DNA from 2 places in the Methylobacterium sp. WL1 genome. Region 1 is predicted to be linked to the other one. Evidence: riboswitches for the same ligand, from Rfam matches in the RefSeq annotation. Region 1 holds a riboswitch; the other holds the start of a gene.
What was found. Region 1 has a riboswitch for fluoride ahead of crcB (fluoride efflux transporter CrcB). Riboswitches for the same ligand answer to the same signal wherever they lie in the genome.
Positions count from the first base shown of each region.

Region 1 (9,022 bases):
CGCGGATCCGGCCGGGTCCTGGCCGACGGGCTGTACCGGCGCCAGGAACCCGACCTCGACGGGCTCGACGCCGAGCTGGGACGCCTGATCGGACGGTTGCGGACATGAGCGGCCTCCTCCCCGCCTGGCTCACGGCGCAGCTCTCGGCCTTCGACCTCGCGGCGCCCTGGATCCTGTTCGCCTTGCCGCTACCGCTGCTGGCCGCCCGCCTGCTCCCGGCCGAGACGGAGGGCGGCAGCGGCGCCCTGCTGGTGCCCGGGACCCTGGTCGGCACCGCCCGCTCCGGCGCCGACCTCGCCGCCCGCGGCCGCCGCCGGGCCGCCCTGGTCTGGACCTCTGGGCCGCCCTGGTGGTGGCGCTCTCCGGGCCCCGCCTGGTGATGCCGGCCGCAGCCCTGCCGGCTTCCGGCCGTGAGATCATGATCGCCATGGACCTGTCCGGCTCGATGGAGCGCCGCGATTTCACGCTGGACGGCGAGACCGTGAACCGGCTCACCGCGGTCAAGCGCGTCGGCACCGACTTCATCCGGCGCCGGGCCGGGGACCGGATCGGCCTCGTGATCTTCGCCGACCAGGCCTACGTCGCCGCCGCCCCGAGCTTCGACACCGCGGCGGTCGCCCGCGCCCTCGACGAGGCGACCATCGGCATCAGCGGCCGTTCCACCGGCATCGGCGACGGCCTCGGACTGGCCCTGCGCCGGCTCGACCCGAAGGACCCCGGGCCGCGTGCCGACGGCCTGGCGGCGCCCTCCGCGGCGCCCTCCGCGAAGGCCGTGATCCTGCTCTCGGACGGCGCCAACAATGCCGGCCAGACCGCCCCCAAGGACGTGGCCGCCCTGGCCAAGGAGCTCGGCATCCGGGTCTACACGATCGCGCTCGGCCCCCGGGACATGGCCGATGCCGACGGCGAGCAGGACGTGGTCGACACCGAGACCCTGCGCGACATGGCCCAGGCCAGCGGCGGCGAAGCGTTCCGGGTCCGCACCACCGAGGATCTCGTCCGGGTCGCCGACGCGATCGACCAGCTGGAGGGCGGCCGCGCCCTCGCGCCCCCCCTGCCGCTGCGCCGGGACCTCTGGCCCTGGCCCGGCGCCCTGGCGCTGGCCGCCGCCGCGGCCCTGCTGGCGACCCGGAGGGGGGTGTGATGATGAATCCTGCGCTCTCGCATGATCACAGTCCAAGCCTTGCGGGCTTCATCCCGCGCGGGGCGGGTGGTCCCCGAAGGCCGTTCGGTAAGCGGCGACGCGACCCTGCGGGTCCGGACTTCCGGCGCGCCGTCTCCGGATACGGCCTCTCCCGATCCCTGCCGACGCAGGGGCCACCCTTCCCCGCAGGGGAGGGCGGAAGGACGCGCGTCGGTTTCGGACGGGTCGAGAGAACGCCCATCGCGAGGCGACCCGCATGAGCGCGCTCGACGCCTTCGCGTTCCTGCGCCCCTGGTGGTTCCTGGCGATCCCGGTCGTGGCGCTGCTGGCGCTCCGCGCCGCCTGGCGGGCGGCGCCGCTCGGCGATTGGGGGCGGGCGGTCGATCCGGCCCTCATGGCCCATCTCGCCCGCGCCGGAGCCGTGATCGGCGGACGGCGGCAGGCGAACCGGGCCGCCGCCCTGGCCGCCGGGGCGATCGCGCTGGCGCTGACCGGCCCCGCGGTGGAGCGCGCCGATACGGCGACCTTCCGCAATCTCGACGCGACCGTGATCGTCCTGGACCTCTCCCGCTCGGTCACCGAGGGTGGGAACCTCCAGGGCGTCCGCCAGGCCGCCGCCGCGATCGCCGAGGCCGCCGGCACCCGGGCCGTGTCGCTCGTCGTCTATGCCGGCGACGCCTATCTCGCCGCCTCGCCGACCACCGATCGGGACAGCTTCGGCACGACCCTGTTCGCCCTCGATGCCGACACCGTGCCGGACCGCGGCAGCCATCCCGAGCGCGGGCTGACGCTGGCCCGCCGGACGCTGGCGGAGGCCGACGTCGTCGCGGCCGACGTGGTGCTGATCAGCGACGGCGACGGCATCGGCGAGGCCGCCAACCGGGAAGCCCGCGCTCTGGCCGATCGCGGCTGGCGCCTCCAGGCCCTGTTCGTCCCCGCCGACAAGCCGCTGCCGCCGGGTGCCCTGAAGCCCGACCGGGCCGCCCTCGACGCGCTGGTCCGGGCTGGCGGTGGGCGCGTCGCCGACATCACCGAGCCCGGCCCGGTGCTCGACGCGGTCGGGGCGGGGACCGCCCAGCACCTCGCGGCCGGTGGCTACGGCGTGCTCGCCTACGCGGATCTCGGCCGCTGGCTGCTGCTGCTCGCAGCCCTGCCGGCCCTGGTCCTGTTCCGCAGGAGCGCGTGATGGAGCGGTTCTTGTCCAGGACCGGTCTCGCAGTCCCGATCCGCGCCGGCCTTCCCCCGGGCTGGCGGCGGTTCGCCCGGATGGCCGGGCTGGCGCTGGCCGGCCTCGGGCTCGTGGCTCTGCTCGCCGTCTCGCAGCCCCGCACCGGGTTCGGGCGGCTGCTGATGGCGCTCGGCCTGCCCGGGCTCGCCGCCGACCTGATCGTCGATCCGGCCTGGCGCGCCGCCGCCCTGTACCAGGCCGGCCGCTACGGCGAGGCGATCGCGCTATTCCGCAACGGCGGAAAACGGGCCCGCTACAACCTCGGCAACGCCCTGGCGCGAGCGGGCGATTTCGAGGGCGCGCTCGCCGCCTACGACGAGGCCCTGCGCTTCGACCCGCGCGACGCCGACGCGCAGGCCAACCGCTCCCTGGTCGCCCGGATGGTCGCCGAGGTGATCGACCGCGGCCCCGGCGGCGGCATCGCCAACGGCACCGCGCAATACGGCGCCCGCTACAACAACACCGCCAACCAGGACCAGAACAACGACATCAACGCCGCCTCCAGCGGCGAGGGCCTGGCCGGCAACAAGGAATCCAACGCCAGCGCGTCCCTGCCCGGCAACAGCAAGGTCGCCCGCCGCGGCAAGGCCGAGCAGCAATCGATCGACGCCGGCAAGGGCCAGGCCGGGGCTCGGCCGGCGACGCGGCCGGGCGCGGCCGCACCGGCGGCGGTGCGGCCATGGTCGCGGAGGCGCCCGAGCGCGAGGTCCGCCGGGTGACCAAGAGCTTCGAGGCCCACGAGATCCGCCCCGACCGGCTCTGGCTCCAGACCCTGCCGGACGATCCCGGCCGCTTCCTCAAGCTGCGCCTGCGCGCCGAGCAGACCCGCCGGGTCGAAGCCGGCACCGCCATCCCGGCCGGGAGCAATCCGTGGTAGTGTTTTGGGACTTTTTCCGCCCGCGTCTGGCTCCCCTGGCGCGCTGCCGGATGGCCACGTTACCGGATGCGGAGCGGGTCCCCTCTCCCGTACGGAAGAGGGGGCTCGTCGTGGCCTGCGCAACGCGATGTGAACGTGCAGCAGCCGGCAGCCGGAAGCGACAGAGCCGCCTCCTGCTCCTGGCGCTCGCGCTCCTCGCCCCCCTTCCGGCGCAGGCCGAGATCGAGCCCGGCGACCTGACCCTCACGGTCACCGCGGAGTTCAACGGCAACAGCCCGCCCTTCGCCCGCGAGATGGTGCTGTTGAAGATCCATGGGGTCTACAAGCAGCCGATCCTGCTGGAGGAGGTCGTCCAGCCCACCCTCGCCAACTTCTCCTGGACGCAGCTCGGCCGCGACCATTGGAGCAAGACAAAGCTTCCGGACGGCCAGAGCGCCATCGCGTTCGACCGCACCGTGGCGGTGTTCCCGCACCACGCGGGCGACTTCATCCTCGAGCCCTTCACCCATAAGCTGACGGTCAACGACTTCGGAGAGCGGCGGATCGTCGAGGTGCGCTCGAAGCCGATCCCGTTCCCGGTGGCGGCCTGGACCGCCGCCGGAGGCGGCCCGGACGTCAAGGAACCCTGGTGGCTGCCCGCCCGCGACGTGGCGGTCACCGATTCCTGGAGCCCGGACCCCGAGACCGTGAAGCTCGGCGAGACCACCCGGCGGATCGTCACCTTGGAGGTCCAGGGCATGGTCGCCGAGGGCCTGCCGCCCCGGCCGGTGATGCGCACCCGGGGCATCCTCACCTTCGCCGGCCCGGTCACCCGCGAGACCCTGCTGACGCCCTCCGGGCCGGTGGCCCGGGCGACCTACCAGTGGGACGTGCGGCCCGGCGTGCCCGAGGTGATTCCCCTCGACGCCATCGCGATCCCGTGGTTCGACACCAACACCCGCACCATGCGCGAGGCCGAGATCCCGGCCCGGCAGATCGGCGGCGGCCTGCCCGACCGGGAGGGCGATCGGGCGCCGCCCCCGGTGCCGTCCCCGCTGGTCGCGGCCGCCGCGGCGCTCGCGGCCTTCGGCCTGGGGCTGGCCCTGATCGGGTACGGCGCGGGCCGGCCGCGCCTGCGCCTGTCCGGTACCGCCCGCCGGGCCCTGAACCGGGCCGCCCGCGCGGGCGATCCGACCGGGTTCCGCGCAGCCCTGGAGGCCGCCCGCCGGGAGTCGCCGGAACTCGCCCGGACTTGGCAGGCCCGGCCCGATCTCGCGGTGCGGCTCGCCGCCCTCGACCGGGCGGTGTTCGGCACCGCGGGCGCCCCCGTCCCGGACCTGCTGGCCCTGGCCCGGGCGCTGTCGCGGCCCGAATTCTCGGCGGGCGCGCCCGGTCCGGACCGGTTGGCCCCGCTCGACGGGCCGGCGGCCTGATCCGGGCTTCGGCGGCCCCTGCATAGCGTCCGGGCAGGTACGCTTCTTGTGCAACGGCTCAAGTTCTGAGCACGCATCAATGTTTTGCACCGTCTTGCGGGACCTGATTTCGCTTCGTAGTCTTTGCTATCCCAACAACAAAGACTTGATTCGAAACAACAGGGAGGACGCCATGACACGCGCCAACGACGTCAAGGACCGGTTCCGCGCCCGGCTGCAGGATGCCGACGCCCGCAGCAACGACTTCCGCCGGAAGCTGCTGGAGGAGGGCAACCGCGCCCTCGAGCCGGTGGTCGGCGTCCTGAGCCTGATGGCGGAAGTGCTCAACGAGGAGGACAACGTCCACGGCAGCATCACGGGCCTCGAGGCCAAGATCGACCAGGACAACTTCATCAGCCTGTGCGCCAAGCTGCGCGGGACCGACACCGAGCAGAAGATCAAGATCAAGTACGGCCCCGAGCTCGGCGGCAGCAACACCATCTCGGTCTCGGGCCTCAATCAGCGCTACAACGAGCGCCTGGTCCCGGGCGCGACCGGCGCCGCCCTCGGCCGCAGCGTCGGCAGCGACATCCACCTGGACGAGCACCGCGGGACCGACCTGGCCGAGGTGGTCCGCGAAGTCGTCGAGGATTTCTACGCGGCCCAGATCGAGCAGCGCAGCCACTTCGCCGCCGTGCAGTAACGCGACCGCTGATCGTGCGGCGGGGAGCCGGATTCCCCTCGGCCCCGTCCTCGGCTAATCCTGCCCGGGATGGGGATGGGGCTCCCCGATAACCGCCCGGCCGTCGCCAGGCCGGGCTGATGGCTCCTACCGCACGGGCGGCTCCGGACGTCCGCGGTGGGGCCGTGCGCCCGACGCCGCGAAGCGGACGTGACGGCACCGCCCGACCGAACAGGAAGGGCCGGTATGATCAACACCCTCATCGTCATCCTCGGGGCCGGGCTCGGCGGCGGGGCCCGCCACGGGGTCAACGTCGCGGTCACCCGTCTGCTGCCGGGCTTCGGGTTTCCCCTCGCCACGATCGTCATCAACGTGCTCGGCTCGTTCCTGATGGGCGTCCTGGCCGAGAGCTTCGCCCTGCGCGGGGCGGCCGGACACCCGGCGCGGCTGTTCCTGACCACCGGGGTGCTGGGCGGCTTCACCACCTTCTCGACCTTCTCGCTGGACGCGATCAGCCTATACGAGCGCGGCCATCTGGCCGCCGCGGCCCTCTACGTGACGGTCTCGGTGGCGGCCGGTCTGCTCGGCCTGCTGGCCGGCATCGCCCTGATGCGGACGGTTCTCAGCGGTGGCTGAAAATGGTCATGGTTTCGAAAGGTCTACGACCTTTTTCCGGGTCCAGGGCAGAACCCTAATATCGCGGGGCTGCGCCCCAATCCCCCAAGGGCTGAGCCCTTCGGACCCCCGGACTTGCCTCAGTCGGCGATGAACTTCAGGCGGTGGTCGCGGTAGAGGTCGACGATCGCCGCGGCGGTCTCCTCGATCGAGCGACGGGTCACGTCGATGGTCGGCCAGCGGTTCTTGGTGAACAGCCGGCGCGACATGGTGATCTCGTCGGCCACCGCCGAGCGGTCGACATACATCGAGGATTCGTCGGCGTTGAGGCTCGACAGTCGGTTCTGACGGATCTGCACGATCCGCTCGGGCGAGGCGAACAGGCCGACCACCAGGGGCTTGCGCGCCCGCTCGATCGCCGGCGGCAGCGGCATGCCGGGCACCAGCGGCAGGTTCGTGGTCTTGAGCCCGCGGTTGGCGAGGTAGATCGAGGTCGGTGTCTTCGAGGTCCGGCTGACCCCAAGCAGGATCACGTCGGCATCCTCCAGGTCCTCCGGCAGGTTGCCGTCGTCGTGGGCCAGCGTGAAGTTCATCGCGTCGATGCGCTTGAAATACTCCGCGTTGAGCATGTGCTGGGCGCCCGGCCGGGCCGTGGTCTCGGCCCCGAGATAGGCGCGCAGCAGGTCGTGGACCGGCCGCAGCACCGACAGGCAGGGGGAGCTGGTCTCGCGGGCGACCTCTTCGAGCCGCTCGCCCAGGTCGCCGCCCACCAGGGTGTAGAGCACCAGGCCCGGCGCCGCCCGGATCTCCGAGATCACCCGGTCGAGCTGCGCCGCCGAGCGCACCAGCGGATAGACGTGCTCGATCGCCGAGACGCCCTCGTACTGCGCGGCCGCCGCCCGGCCGACGTTGATCAGCGTCTCACCGGTGGAGTCGGACACGAGGTGAAGGTGGAAGTAGCTCCGGCCCATCGGGTCGCCTTCGTCTCGCCGGGGGCGTTATCCACTGCCGGCCGCCAGGGAGTCGATGAGTGTGGATAGGATGCGGCTTCGGGCTGGTCCAGGGCGAAGGGGCCGCGCCTTATCGACTCCGCCGTTCACAGGTACGCCGTCGAGGCGCGCGGAATCCGGGCGCCTGGGAGAATCCGGGACGCAACAGGGGCGCGTACCGGACTCGGCGTTCGCAAGCCGCTGTTGGACTTGGCCGTTCTCGCAACATGGAGCGAATCCTTTAAAGCCTCGTTAACGGCGCGGCGGCGGGGACGGCCTGTGGATCCGATTGCACCATCGTGTTGAGGCCCCCCAATAGAAAAAACAGAGTCCTAGAATCTCTCTTTTCTTTTCGAGAGGGGCCTGTGTGGGGATCCGGCGCGCCTCGACTCGACAGGACGGCCGCTGACGGGCATGCGGAATGACGGGGACGGAATGGGAGCGACGATGACGGGGACGGAGCGCGGGTCCGGAGGCAAGTCCGAGCGGGCGGTGCTGCGCGTCCTCGAGGGCGAGGCGATCGGGCCGCCCCCCGCCTGGATGATGCGCCAGGCCGGCCGCTACCTGCCGGAATACCGGGCGAGCCGGGCCGAGGCCGGGTCCTTCCTCGACCTCTGCTACAGCCCGGACTTCGCCGTCGAGGTGACCCTGCAGCCGATCCGCCGGTTCGGCTTCGACGCGGCGATCCTGTTCTCGGACATCCTGGTCGTCCCCCACGCGCTGGGCCAGGACGTGCGCTTCGTCGAGGGCGAGGGCCCGCGCCTCGATCCCCTGGACGGCCGCGACGCCTTCGGGCGGCTGCGCGAGGCCGGCGATCCGGCGATTTTTTCGCACCTAGCCCCGGTCTTCGAGACGGTGAGGCGGCTGCGTGCCGAACTGCCCGGCGAGACCACCCTGCTCGGCTTCTGCGGCGCGCCCTGGACGGTGGCGAGCTACATGATCGGCGGGCGCGGCACCCCGGACCTCGCCCCCGCCCGGGCGCTGGCCGAGGGCGACACCGCCTTGGTCGACACCCTGATCGACCGCCTCGTGACGGTGCAGACCGAGTATCTCGTCCGCCAGCTCGAGGCCGGCGCCGACGCGGTGCAGATCTTCGAATCCCATGCCGGCACCCTGCCGCGCGCCGTGCCGGCCTCCGAGAATATCGTCGAGCCTGTGGGCGACGTGACCGAGAGCGCCCTGCCGGACGACGCGGCCGTGGACGCCCTGACCCGCTGGTCGCTCCGTCCGATCGCCCGGATGATCGCGGGCGTCCGTGCACGGGTCCCGCACGCCAAGATCATCGTGTTCGCCCGCGGCTCGGGCCTCGACGGCCATGCCCGGGTGGTGCCGGAGACCGGCGCCGACGCCGTGGGCGTGGATTGGGCGGTGGACCTGAAGGCCCTGCGCCGGCACGTGCCGGCCACGATGGTGACCCAGGGCAACCTGCATCCCGATACGCTGATCGCCGGCGGCGACGCCCTCGATGCCGGGGTCGACGCGGTGCTGGAGGCCACCGCCGGCCTGCCGCACATCTTCAACCTCGGCCACGGCATCACCCCGCAGACGCCGGTCGCCCATGTCGAGCGCATGCTCGCGCGGCTGCGCCGGTAGAGCCCGTGCTGTACGACTGGATCAAGGCCGGGCACGTCATCAGCCTGATCGCCTGGATGGCGGGCATGCTCTACCTGCCCCGGCTGTTCGTCTACCACGCGAGCCTGCCGCCGGGCTCGGAGGCGCAATCCGCGACCTTCAAGGTGATGGAGCGGCGCCTGCTCAAGGCGATCATGAACCCGGCCCTGATCGCCACCTGGGCGTTCGGGCTGGTGCTGGCCTGGATGAGCGGCTTCTACGCGAGCCCCTGGCTTCAGGCGAAGTTTGTGCTGGTGCTGGCGATGTCGGGCATCCACGGCTGGCTCGGCCGGATGGTCAAGGAGTTCGCAGCCGACCGGAACACCCGCGGGCACAGGTTCTACCGGGTGCTCAACGAGGTGCCGACCCTCCTGCTGATCGGCATCGTCATCCTGGCGGTGGTCAAGCCGGGCTTCTGATCCCGGGATCCTGTGATCCGGGGTCCGTTGCGCCGTCGGGGCCGGAGCCTTTCACCGGCCGGGCCG
Region 1 covers NZ_CP042823.1:4,755,079-4,764,100, reverse strand. The annotation lists partial or broken gene FVA80_RS23255 (DUF4381 family protein) at 1-108, shown strand, start outside; partial or broken gene FVA80_RS23250 (VWA domain-containing protein) at 105-1,144, shown strand; gene FVA80_RS23245 (VWA domain-containing protein) at 1,401-2,330, shown strand; partial or broken gene FVA80_RS23240 (tetratricopeptide repeat protein) at 2,330-3,249, shown strand; gene FVA80_RS23235 (hypothetical protein) at 3,243-4,661, shown strand; gene FVA80_RS23230 (hypothetical protein) at 4,834-5,343, shown strand; fluoride riboswitch at 5,406-5,479, shown strand; gene crcB (fluoride efflux transporter CrcB) at 5,569-5,958, shown strand; gene FVA80_RS23220 (pyruvate, water dikinase regulatory protein) at 6,078-6,908, opposite strand; gene FVA80_RS23215 (uroporphyrinogen decarboxylase) at 7,362-8,519, shown strand; gene hemJ (protoporphyrinogen oxidase HemJ) at 8,525-8,956, shown strand.

Region 2 (9,022 bases), 1.9 Mb from region 1:
GGCCAAGCCAGGCCGGCAGGTCGCGCGCGGACGCGAAGGCGCTTCCGTCATCGACGGCTGCGCGCAAGGCCGTGGCCGTCATCGGCCCGACGCCTGGGATCGACACCAGGCGACGTGCCGCCTCGTCGGCGCGGGCATGCGCCACGAACTCTCGGTCGAGCGCTTCGATACGGCCGTCGAGGCTCGCCCACTCCTCACGGATCTCGGCGACGAGAGCTTGGATACGCGCGCCAATCTGCGCCTGGGGATCCGTCAAGAGAATGCCGACCGCCGTCTCGAACTTGCGGCGGCCTTGCGGGAAAACGAGACCGCGCTCCAGCAGGATCGCGCGGAGCTGGTTCATGAGCATGGTGCGCATGCCGACCAGCCGAGACCGGACCCGGTGCAGGCTCTGCATGTCGAGTTGCTCCTGCGCCTTGAGGAGCACGAAGCGCATCGTCGGACGTGTGGCGGCCTCGGCGATCGCTTCGGCATCACGGTCGTCGTTCTTCTGCGCCTTGACGTAGGGGCGGACATACTCGGGCGACATCAGTCGGATGGTATGTCCCTGCGCGGCCAGCAGCCGCCCAAGGTGATGGGCGCCGCAGCAGGCCTCCATTGCGACGACACAAGCGGGCAGCTTGGCCGTGAGGCCGACGATCGTCTCACGCCGTGCGCGACGACGCAGAACCACCGTACCGGCTGGGTCGAAGCCAACCAGGCTACAGCTGTTTTTGCCAAGATCGATACCCAGCACGGCGACCGAACTCTTTGCCATTCCCGATCCCTCCATTCCTCCAAGGCAGCAGCATGCCACCAACGGTTCGGTGAGGGGCGGGCCATCCCATAAGCATGAGCGGGGCTGGGGGCGACGAGGCATGAGGTACCCGGCCCCCGAGAAGCTGGAGATCATCCGGCTCGTCGAGCAATCCCACCTGCCGGTGCGTGCCACCCTGGACAAGCTCGGCATCACCCGCTCGACGTTCTACCGGTGGTACGATGCCTACCAGCGCGGCGGCCCCGAGGCGTTGAATGACCATCCCTCAAGGCCGAGCCGGGTCTGGAACCGTCTACCTGCAGAGATCCGCGAGCAGATCGTTGCCCTGGCTCTGGAGCAGCCTGAACTCAGCCCGCGTGAGCTGGCGGTGCGCTTCACAGACGAGCGTCGCTACTTCGTCTCGGAAGCGACCGTCTACCGGTTACTCAAATCGCAGGACCTGATCACAAGCCCAGCCTATATCGTCATCAAGGCCGCCGACGAGTTCCGCGATAAGACCACCGCGCCCAACCAGCTTTGGCAGACGGACTTCACCTACCTGAAGGTCGTTGGCTGGGGCTGGTACTACCTGTCGACGGTCCTGGACGACTTCTCACGCTACATCGTGGCGTGGAAGCTGTGCACGACGATGCAGGCCAGCGACGTCACCGCCACGCTCGACCTGGCGCTGGGTGGCCTGCCTCCTGAAAAGTGGTCCTCCCTGAGGTATGGCTTCAAGCCATGTGGAGGATATTTTCATGGGACGGAAGAAGCATACAGCTGAAGAGATCGTCGCCAAGCTGCGTCAGGTCGATGTCTTGGTTTCGCAAGGACGCAAGGTTGCTGAAGCAATCCGATCCATCGAGGTGACGGAAGTCACGTACTATCGCTGGCGTTCCGAGTACGGCGGTCTGAAGGGCGATCAGGTCAAGCGGCTGAAGTCCTTGGAGACTGAGAACCAGCGTCTTCGTCGAGCGATCTCCGACCTGACCCTGGAGAAGCTGATCCTGAAGGAGGCCGCCTCGGGAAACTTCTGAGCCCGGCTCGCCGCCGGGCTTGTGTCGACTACGTCGTTGCCGAGCATGGCGTCTCGGAACGCTTCGCCTGCCGTGTTCTGGGCCAGCATCGTTCGACACAGCGCAAATGCGCCGTCTTGATCGAGGACGAAGCCGCCCTGACGGCTGCGATCATCGCGTTGGCCCTGCAGTACGGCCGTTACGGCTACCGTCGGATCACGGCCTTGCTCCGGCGCGACGGCTGGACGGTGAACGTGAAGCGGGTCGAACGGATCTGGCGACAGGAAGGCCTTAAGGTCCCCGCTCGCCAACCGAAGCGGGCACGCCTCTGGCTCAACGATGGCTCATGCCGACGACTGCGACCGGAGCGACCGGACCACGTCTGGTCCTACGACTTCGTCGAGCACCGCACGCATAATGGGCGCAAATACCGGATGCTGAACGTCATCGACGAGTTCACGCGCGAGTGTCTGGCAATCCGTGTATCTCGCAAGCTGAAGGCACTCGACGTGATCGATGTTCTCTCGGATCTGTTCAGCCTGCGCGGTGTGCCGGGTCATATCCGCTCGGACAATGGGCCGGAGTTCATCGCTAAAGCCGTTCAGGACTGGATCGCGGCGGTGGGATCGACGACCGCCTACATCGAGCCGGGCAGTCCGTGGGAGAACGGCTATTGCGAGAGCTTCAACGCGAAGCTGCGGGATGAGCTCCTCAACGGCGAGGTGTTCTACACCCTCAAGGAGGCCGGCGTCGTGATCGAGCAATGGCGTAGGCACTACAACAGCATCCGGCCGCACTCGTCGCTCGGCTACCACCCGCCTGCACCGGAGGTCGTCATCTGGCCAACGGAACCGAGCAGATCAGCGCCGCTCGCTCACCCCGCCATCGTCACACGGCCGACGATGCACTAACTTCGAACCTGGGCCACCGAATGGGGGCAGGCCACCTGGGGTATCGCCGGGCGTTCCCGTCAGGAACATGGCCGTTCCCGGCACCCGTTGGATCGAGCCGGTCTCCGCCATCCGCGTGAACTCGGAGAGCGGCACGCGCCGACGGTGGATCTCCTCGGCGATCAGGGCCGAGCCGCGCCGCCAGGTCCACATCGCCGTGACCAGGGCGGCGCCGATGGTCAACGGCACCCAGCCCCCGTGCAGGATCTTGAGCGCGTTGGCCGAGAGGAACACCAACTCGATGAGTAGGAACGGCGCGATGACCGCGGCCGCGACCGCAGGCGACCAGCGCCAGACCTTCCAGGCGACGACGAACAGCAGGCAGGCGGTGATGACCATGTCGCCGGTGACCGCGATGCCGTAGGCGGCCGCCAAGCCGCTCGACGACTTGAACAGCACCACCACGAACACGACCGCGACGAGCAACCACCAGTTCACCCGAGGGATGTATATCTGCCCCTTCTCGGTCTCGGAGGTGCGCAGGACCCGCATGCGCGGCAGCAGGCCGAGTTGCATCGCCTGCTGGGTGATCGAGAAGGTGCCGGTGATCACCGCCTGGCTGGCGATGACCGTCGCCACGGTGGCGAGTAGCACCATCGGCAGCAGAGCCCAGGACGGATAGAGCAGGAAGAACGGGTTCTCGGCCCGCTCGGGGTGGGCGAGCAGCATGGCGCCCTGGCCGAGATAGTTCAGGGCGAGCGCCGGCAGCACCAGCCCGAACCAGGCCGCGCGGATCGGCGTGCGACCGAAGTGTCCCATGTCGGCGTAAAGCGCCTCCGCGCCGGTCACAGCGAGGAACACGGCACCGAGCGCCAGCAGGCCGGCCGTGCCGTGGCTCAGGATAAACGATACGCCGTGGGCGGGGTTAAGCGCACCCAGAATGCTCGGGTCGTCGACGAGGTGGCCCAGGCCGCCCAGCGCCATGACGATGAACCAGAACGCCGTGAGGGGGCCGAAGAAGGTCGCCACCCGCGCCGTCCCGTGGCTCTGCAGGGCGAACAGCCCGATCAGGATGGCGAGGCTGATGGGCAGGACGTACGGGTCGGTGGCCGGGGTCACCAGCTTCAGCCCTTCGACCGCAGAGAGCACTGACATGGCCGGAGTAATGATGGCGTCGCCGAAGAACAGTGAGACGCCGACCATGCCCAGCACGATCACGAACCCGCCGGAATGGCCCAGCGCCCGCTGGGCGAGCGCCACGAGGGACGGCGTGCCGCCTTCGCCGTCGTTGTCGGCCCGCATCACCAGCAGCACGTACTTGAGCGTGACGATGAGGATGAGCGCCCAGAGGATCAGCGAGACGACGCCGAAGACCATCTCGCGGGTCGGCGCGTGCCCCCCTCCGGCGGCGGCGTGGAGGGACTCCTTCAGGGCGTAGAGCGGGCTGGTGCCGATGTCGCCGTAGACTACGCCGACCGAACCGAGCGTCAGCGCCCAGAACCCCGCCCTCGGGCCATGTCCCTCATCGGAGGGCAGCGGGGTCTCGGACTTCGCGAACTCGGTCCTGGCGATTGCGGGCATCCACTGGCTCCACGTCAGCGAACGCGGGAAGCTCGCAAGGCAAGCCTCCAACGGCCTGGGGCCGGGAACGTTCAGGTAACACGAAGACGAATGTCCCCGTTCAGGCAGGCCGTCGCGACGTATGTCTTGAGGACTGAGAAGTAGACGCCCGACCAGCCGGAGTTCGCGATGGCCAGCGCCAGGGCGGCGCTCGCCATCAGGATCAGGCCGCCTGAGGCCTCGCCCCGGAGGACGTTACGCAGGGCCGAGGTCGGGCGAAGGCGCCGCGGCATGGGCATAGATCTCCCGCGCTGGCGGCCCGACCAACGCTGAAGCCTGCCGGTCCGAAGGTCGGACCGCGCACCCATGGCCGGCTATCGCATTCGTTGGCCTATCCGGCAATCCGAAGCCCGGAGCGTCCCGGGACGGTTCATGTCATGCAGCCCGGCCCGCCGCACCGACGCCGACTTGGCTGACGCTCCAGTGCTCCAGGTGCTTGTAGACGATGACCTTGTTCGCGAGTTGGGCACCGTGCCGGCTGCAGAAGCCTTCGAGCTGCTCGCGGGTGCCGATCAGTTCGACGCACATGGTCAGCTCGGGGTTGAGCGACTCGGCGCCGTCGTCCTGGATCGGCCCATGGTTGCTGTAGCCGTGGTGGGACTGGTGGGCGACGGCGTTCATGAGGCCCTCCGCCTTGGCCTGGGCGACGAGCTCCCGATAGAGCGGCTTCGAGCCAGAGAACCACCGGCCCTTGCCGGCGCCGCCGCGCTCGCCCGGCTTCATGTAGATACGGATCATGCCGGTGTCGGCGGCGACGACGCGATGCGATGGGGTCATGACGTCTCCTCGGTGATGGGGCGCTCGGCCAACGGTGCGACGGTCGGCACCCGGCCCGTACGGGCCTGGCGCAGGGTCATGCCGTCCGGGATGTTGGCCGCCGCCGACTTCGGGACCGCGATGCGCTGCGACAGGTAGATGCCGTTGTGACCCGAGCAGAGGTAGGCCAGGAAGCACGCGACGGCGAGATAGACCCCGTGCGTGGCGCCGAAGAGCTCGATGCCCATCAGCGTGCAGGCGAGCGGCGTGTTGGCTGCGCCGGCGAAGACCGCGACGAACCCCAGCGCCGCGAACAGGTCCACCGGCGCGCCGAGCGGCCCGGCCAGGGCGTTGCCGAGCGCGGCCCCGATGAAGAACAGCGGCGTGACCTCGCCGCCCTTGAACCCGGCGCTGAGGGTCACGACCGTGAACAGGATCTTCAGGGCCCAGCTCCAGGGATGGATGTCCGGTCCGAAGAAGGTGTTGATCGTGAGCCCGTCGGGCGTGGCCGCCGAGACGCCGAGCCCGAGGTAGTCGCGCGTCCCGAGGGCGTAGACGAGGCCGATCACTACCAGGCCGCCGATCACCGGGCGAAGCGGCCCGTACGGGACCAGGCGCTTGAGCCATCCGCCGAGGAGATGGTTGGCCTCCGCGAACAGCAGCCCGGCGAGGCCGAACGCGACGCCGGCGAGGGCGACCTTGGCCAGGAGCAGCGGATCGACGGTCAGGGCCTTCGCGCCGCCGGCGAGGAAGTCCACGTGGTAGAAGCCGTGGTGGATGCCCCAGGCCTGGCAGGTCCAGTCGCCGACCACCGCGGCAAGGAGGCAGGGCACCAGCGCGGCGTACTCGACGCGACCGACCGCGAGCACCTCCAGCGCGAACACCGCGCCGGCGATGGGCGTGCCGAAGACCGCGCCGAAGCCGGCGGCGATACCCGCCATCAGGAGCACCCGGACCCCGGCCGCATCGACCCCGAAGAGCTTGCCGAAGGCGCTGGCGAGGCTGCCTCCCATCTGGACGGCGGTACCCTCGCGCCCGGCCGACCCGCCGAACAGGTGCGTGACGATGGTGCCGAGGAAGATAAGCGGCGCCATCCGGAGCGGCACGCCGCCATCCGGCTCGTGGATCTCCTCGACGATGAGGTTGTTGCCGCCTTCCACGCTCTTGCCGAACAGGTGGTAGAGCAAGCCGACGGCACAGCCCCCGAGCGGAAGCAGGAACAGGAACCAGGGATGGTCGAAGCGCGCCTGGGTGGCCGCGTCGAGGCTCCACAGGAAGGCCGCGCAGAGGGTGCCGACCGCCGCGGCCATCGGCAGGAGGATGGCCGACCACCGCGCCACCGAAACGGCATGGGCGTGCCGCGTGCGGACGAACGCCGCGAGGTTCAGGCTGTCGAAGAGATTTTGGAAGGTCGCGCGCATGAGTCCCCCTTGTTGCGGCGCCGCAAAAGGTAGGAGTCATTAGCCCAGGGGGCGGTTTGGCCGAAAGGCCCGGCAGATTCCATTGCCGTGGACGGGAGATGCCTTCGCCTCGCCCGTTCGTCAAGATCCAACTCCCGCGCGCCCGGGCCCCATCCCGAGTGGGGATGGGGCCCGGGTCGTTCGCAAGCATCACGAAAGACGGTGGCTGGTCCAGGTTCCGGGACATGTCTATGCCCTCCGCGGCCGAGGCCGGCGCGTTCGACGCCGGCCCGGGGCGGAGCGCATCCCATGACCCTTTCCTGGCGCGGAGCCGTCATCACCTTCCAGGTGACCTTCACCGAACTCTTCATCGCCGCGACGGTGATGATGGCCGGGGCGTACCGGTTCGGATGGCGCAGCGTCCTGGCGGGCTCCATCCTCGGCGGGCTGGCGGCGTCGATCCTCGCGGTCGTCCTGCGCAAGGCGGCCTACCTCCTGGCCCTGAACGTCCTGGATTGGGTCTCGGCGGTCTTGCTGCTCGGGTTCGGCCTGTACCTGCTCTACGAGTTCATCGACGGGCTCTCGAAGCGCGATGCCGGCACGGCCCCCGGCTCGACGGACGCGAACTGGTCGCGGCCGATCAACGCCGCGGGCCTCGGCGTCGCCGCCTGGGCCCTGGTCGCCGAGGGGCTTGAGATCCTGGTGGTCTGGCTCGGCGTCTCGCTTCGGGAGGGCGCGGGAACGGCGACCCTCGGGGTCGGCATCGGGGTCGTGCTCGTGGCGACCTTGGCTTTCGCCCTCGGCGGCACCGGGATCTTCCGGAAGGTGCCGCCCTACCTCCTCGACGGGGTCGCGGCCCTCATGGTGACGGCCTACGGCGCCTATTTCCTGTCCCTTGCCGTGACCCGCGCGTGATCGGTCGACGAAGGGATTGACCCGGACGACGGATTAATCCACGTTCCCGGACGTGGGATGGGGATGAAGCTCCCCGATAACTGCCGGCCCCCTATGGGCCGGACGATAGCTTCTACCGAGCGCTTCGGCGCGGGTAGAGCTATGTGTTGACCCGCACCGTCACGCTCATGACCGCAACCGGATCGCCGCAAGGCGGTCCCTCATGAGCCGACCGATGACCCTGCCCGATCCAAGACCGTCCTGATGCCCGCCGTCGCCCACCAGGCGCGGTCCGGGCCTTTTCCCGTTCGCGCACGAAAAAAAGGCGGAGCCATAAGGCTCCGCCGCGACCAGGGCACACGCCTCCGAGCGGTCACAAGAATACATGTGCTTAGGTCTAGTCTGTCGCAGGAATAAGGATAGCCACTCGATAGTCTGAGTCAACGCAAAAAAGCGATGTCTCGGAATAATAAAGAGCAGCATCTTTATTTAAAAAACAGCACTATTTGCGCCCCTGATAAAGCCATGGCTTTTTCGGGCGACGGTGTATTGGCCAAATCAGTATCCGCATGATAATGACTGGATAATTCTGTCGCACTTAGAAAATGCTTATTGCGCTGGTCTTATAATTCGATACTTCTACCGGCGCTCCACTTGGGCTCCCGGACGATGATCTTGGGGCTCAAGGGGAATGCAGCCCCGGTCCGGGGCCCGGCGCGGAAGCGCGCAGGGCCGACACGTCGCCGCCGACGGACCGGGATGCGGTGACGAAACCCCTGGCGGACACAACGTCCGGGTTCGAACGCTCAAATGGAGGAACACCTATGAGGAAGATCGCCCTTGCGGCGTCCGTCGCCTACGCCGCGACGCTCCTGCCGGCCGCCATGCCGGCCATCGCGAACGAAAACCTGATGAAGCTGATGCAGGACCCCAACCAGTGGGCGTTCCCGGGCCTCGACTACACGAACCAGCGCTATTCGAAGCTCGACCAGATCAACAAGGACAACGTCAAGAACCTCCAGGTGGCCTGGACCTTCTCGACCGGCGTGCTGCGCGGCCATGAGGGCGCCCCGCTCGTCATCGGCAACATGATGTACGTCCACACCCCGTTCCCGAACATCGTCTACGCGCTCGACCTCGACCACGAGGCCAAGATCGTGTGGAAGTACGAGCCCAAGCAGGACCCGTCGGTGATCCCGGTGATGTGCTGCGACACGGTCAACCGTGGCCTGGCCTACGCCGACGGCGCCATCATCCTGCACCAGGCCGACACCACGGTCGTCTCGCTCGACGCCAAGTCCGGCAAGGTGAACTGGTCGGTCCAGAACGGCGATCCGAAGAAGGGCGAGACCAACACCGCCACGGTGCTGCCGGTGAAGGACAAGGTCATCGTCGGCATCTCGGGCGGCGAGTTCGGCGTACGCTGTCACGTGACCGCCTACGACCTCAAGTCCGGCAAGAAGGTCTGGCGCGCCTACTCCGTCGGCCCGGACGACGAGATGCTCGTCGACCCGGAGAAGACCACCTACCTCGGCAAGCCGGTGGGCAAGGATTCTTCGCTGAAGACCTGGGAAGGCGACCAGTGGAAGACCGGCGGCGGCTGCACCTGGGGCTGGTACTCGTACGACCCCAAGCTCGACCTGATGTACTACGGCTCGGGCAACCCCTCGACCTGGAACCCCAAGCAGCGTCCGGGCGACAACAAGTGGT
Region 2 covers NZ_CP042823.1:2,861,877-2,870,898, reverse strand. The annotation lists gene FVA80_RS14010 (IS110 family transposase) at 1-736, opposite strand, end outside; partial or broken gene FVA80_RS14005 (helix-turn-helix domain-containing protein) at 828-1,427, shown strand; one part of gene FVA80_RS14000 (IS3 family transposase) at 1,495-1,759, shown strand; one part of gene FVA80_RS14000 (IS3 family transposase) at 1,759-2,663, shown strand; partial or broken gene FVA80_RS13995 (KUP/HAK/KT family potassium transporter) at 2,721-4,223, opposite strand; gene FVA80_RS13990 (Na+/H+ antiporter NhaA) at 4,295-4,495, opposite strand; gene FVA80_RS13985 (DUF190 domain-containing protein) at 4,638-5,039, opposite strand; gene FVA80_RS13980 (voltage-gated chloride channel family protein) at 5,036-6,439, opposite strand; fluoride riboswitch at 6,463-6,535, opposite strand; gene FVA80_RS30555 (TMEM165/GDT1 family protein) at 6,728-7,333, shown strand; fluoride riboswitch at 7,384-7,455, shown strand; gene xoxF5 (lanthanide-dependent methanol dehydrogenase XoxF5) at 8,197-9,022, shown strand, end outside.
Region 2: linked by a shared signal. The riboswitch ahead of FVA80_RS13980 (voltage-gated chloride channel family protein) and the one ahead of crcB (fluoride efflux transporter CrcB) in region 1 are both predicted to bind fluoride.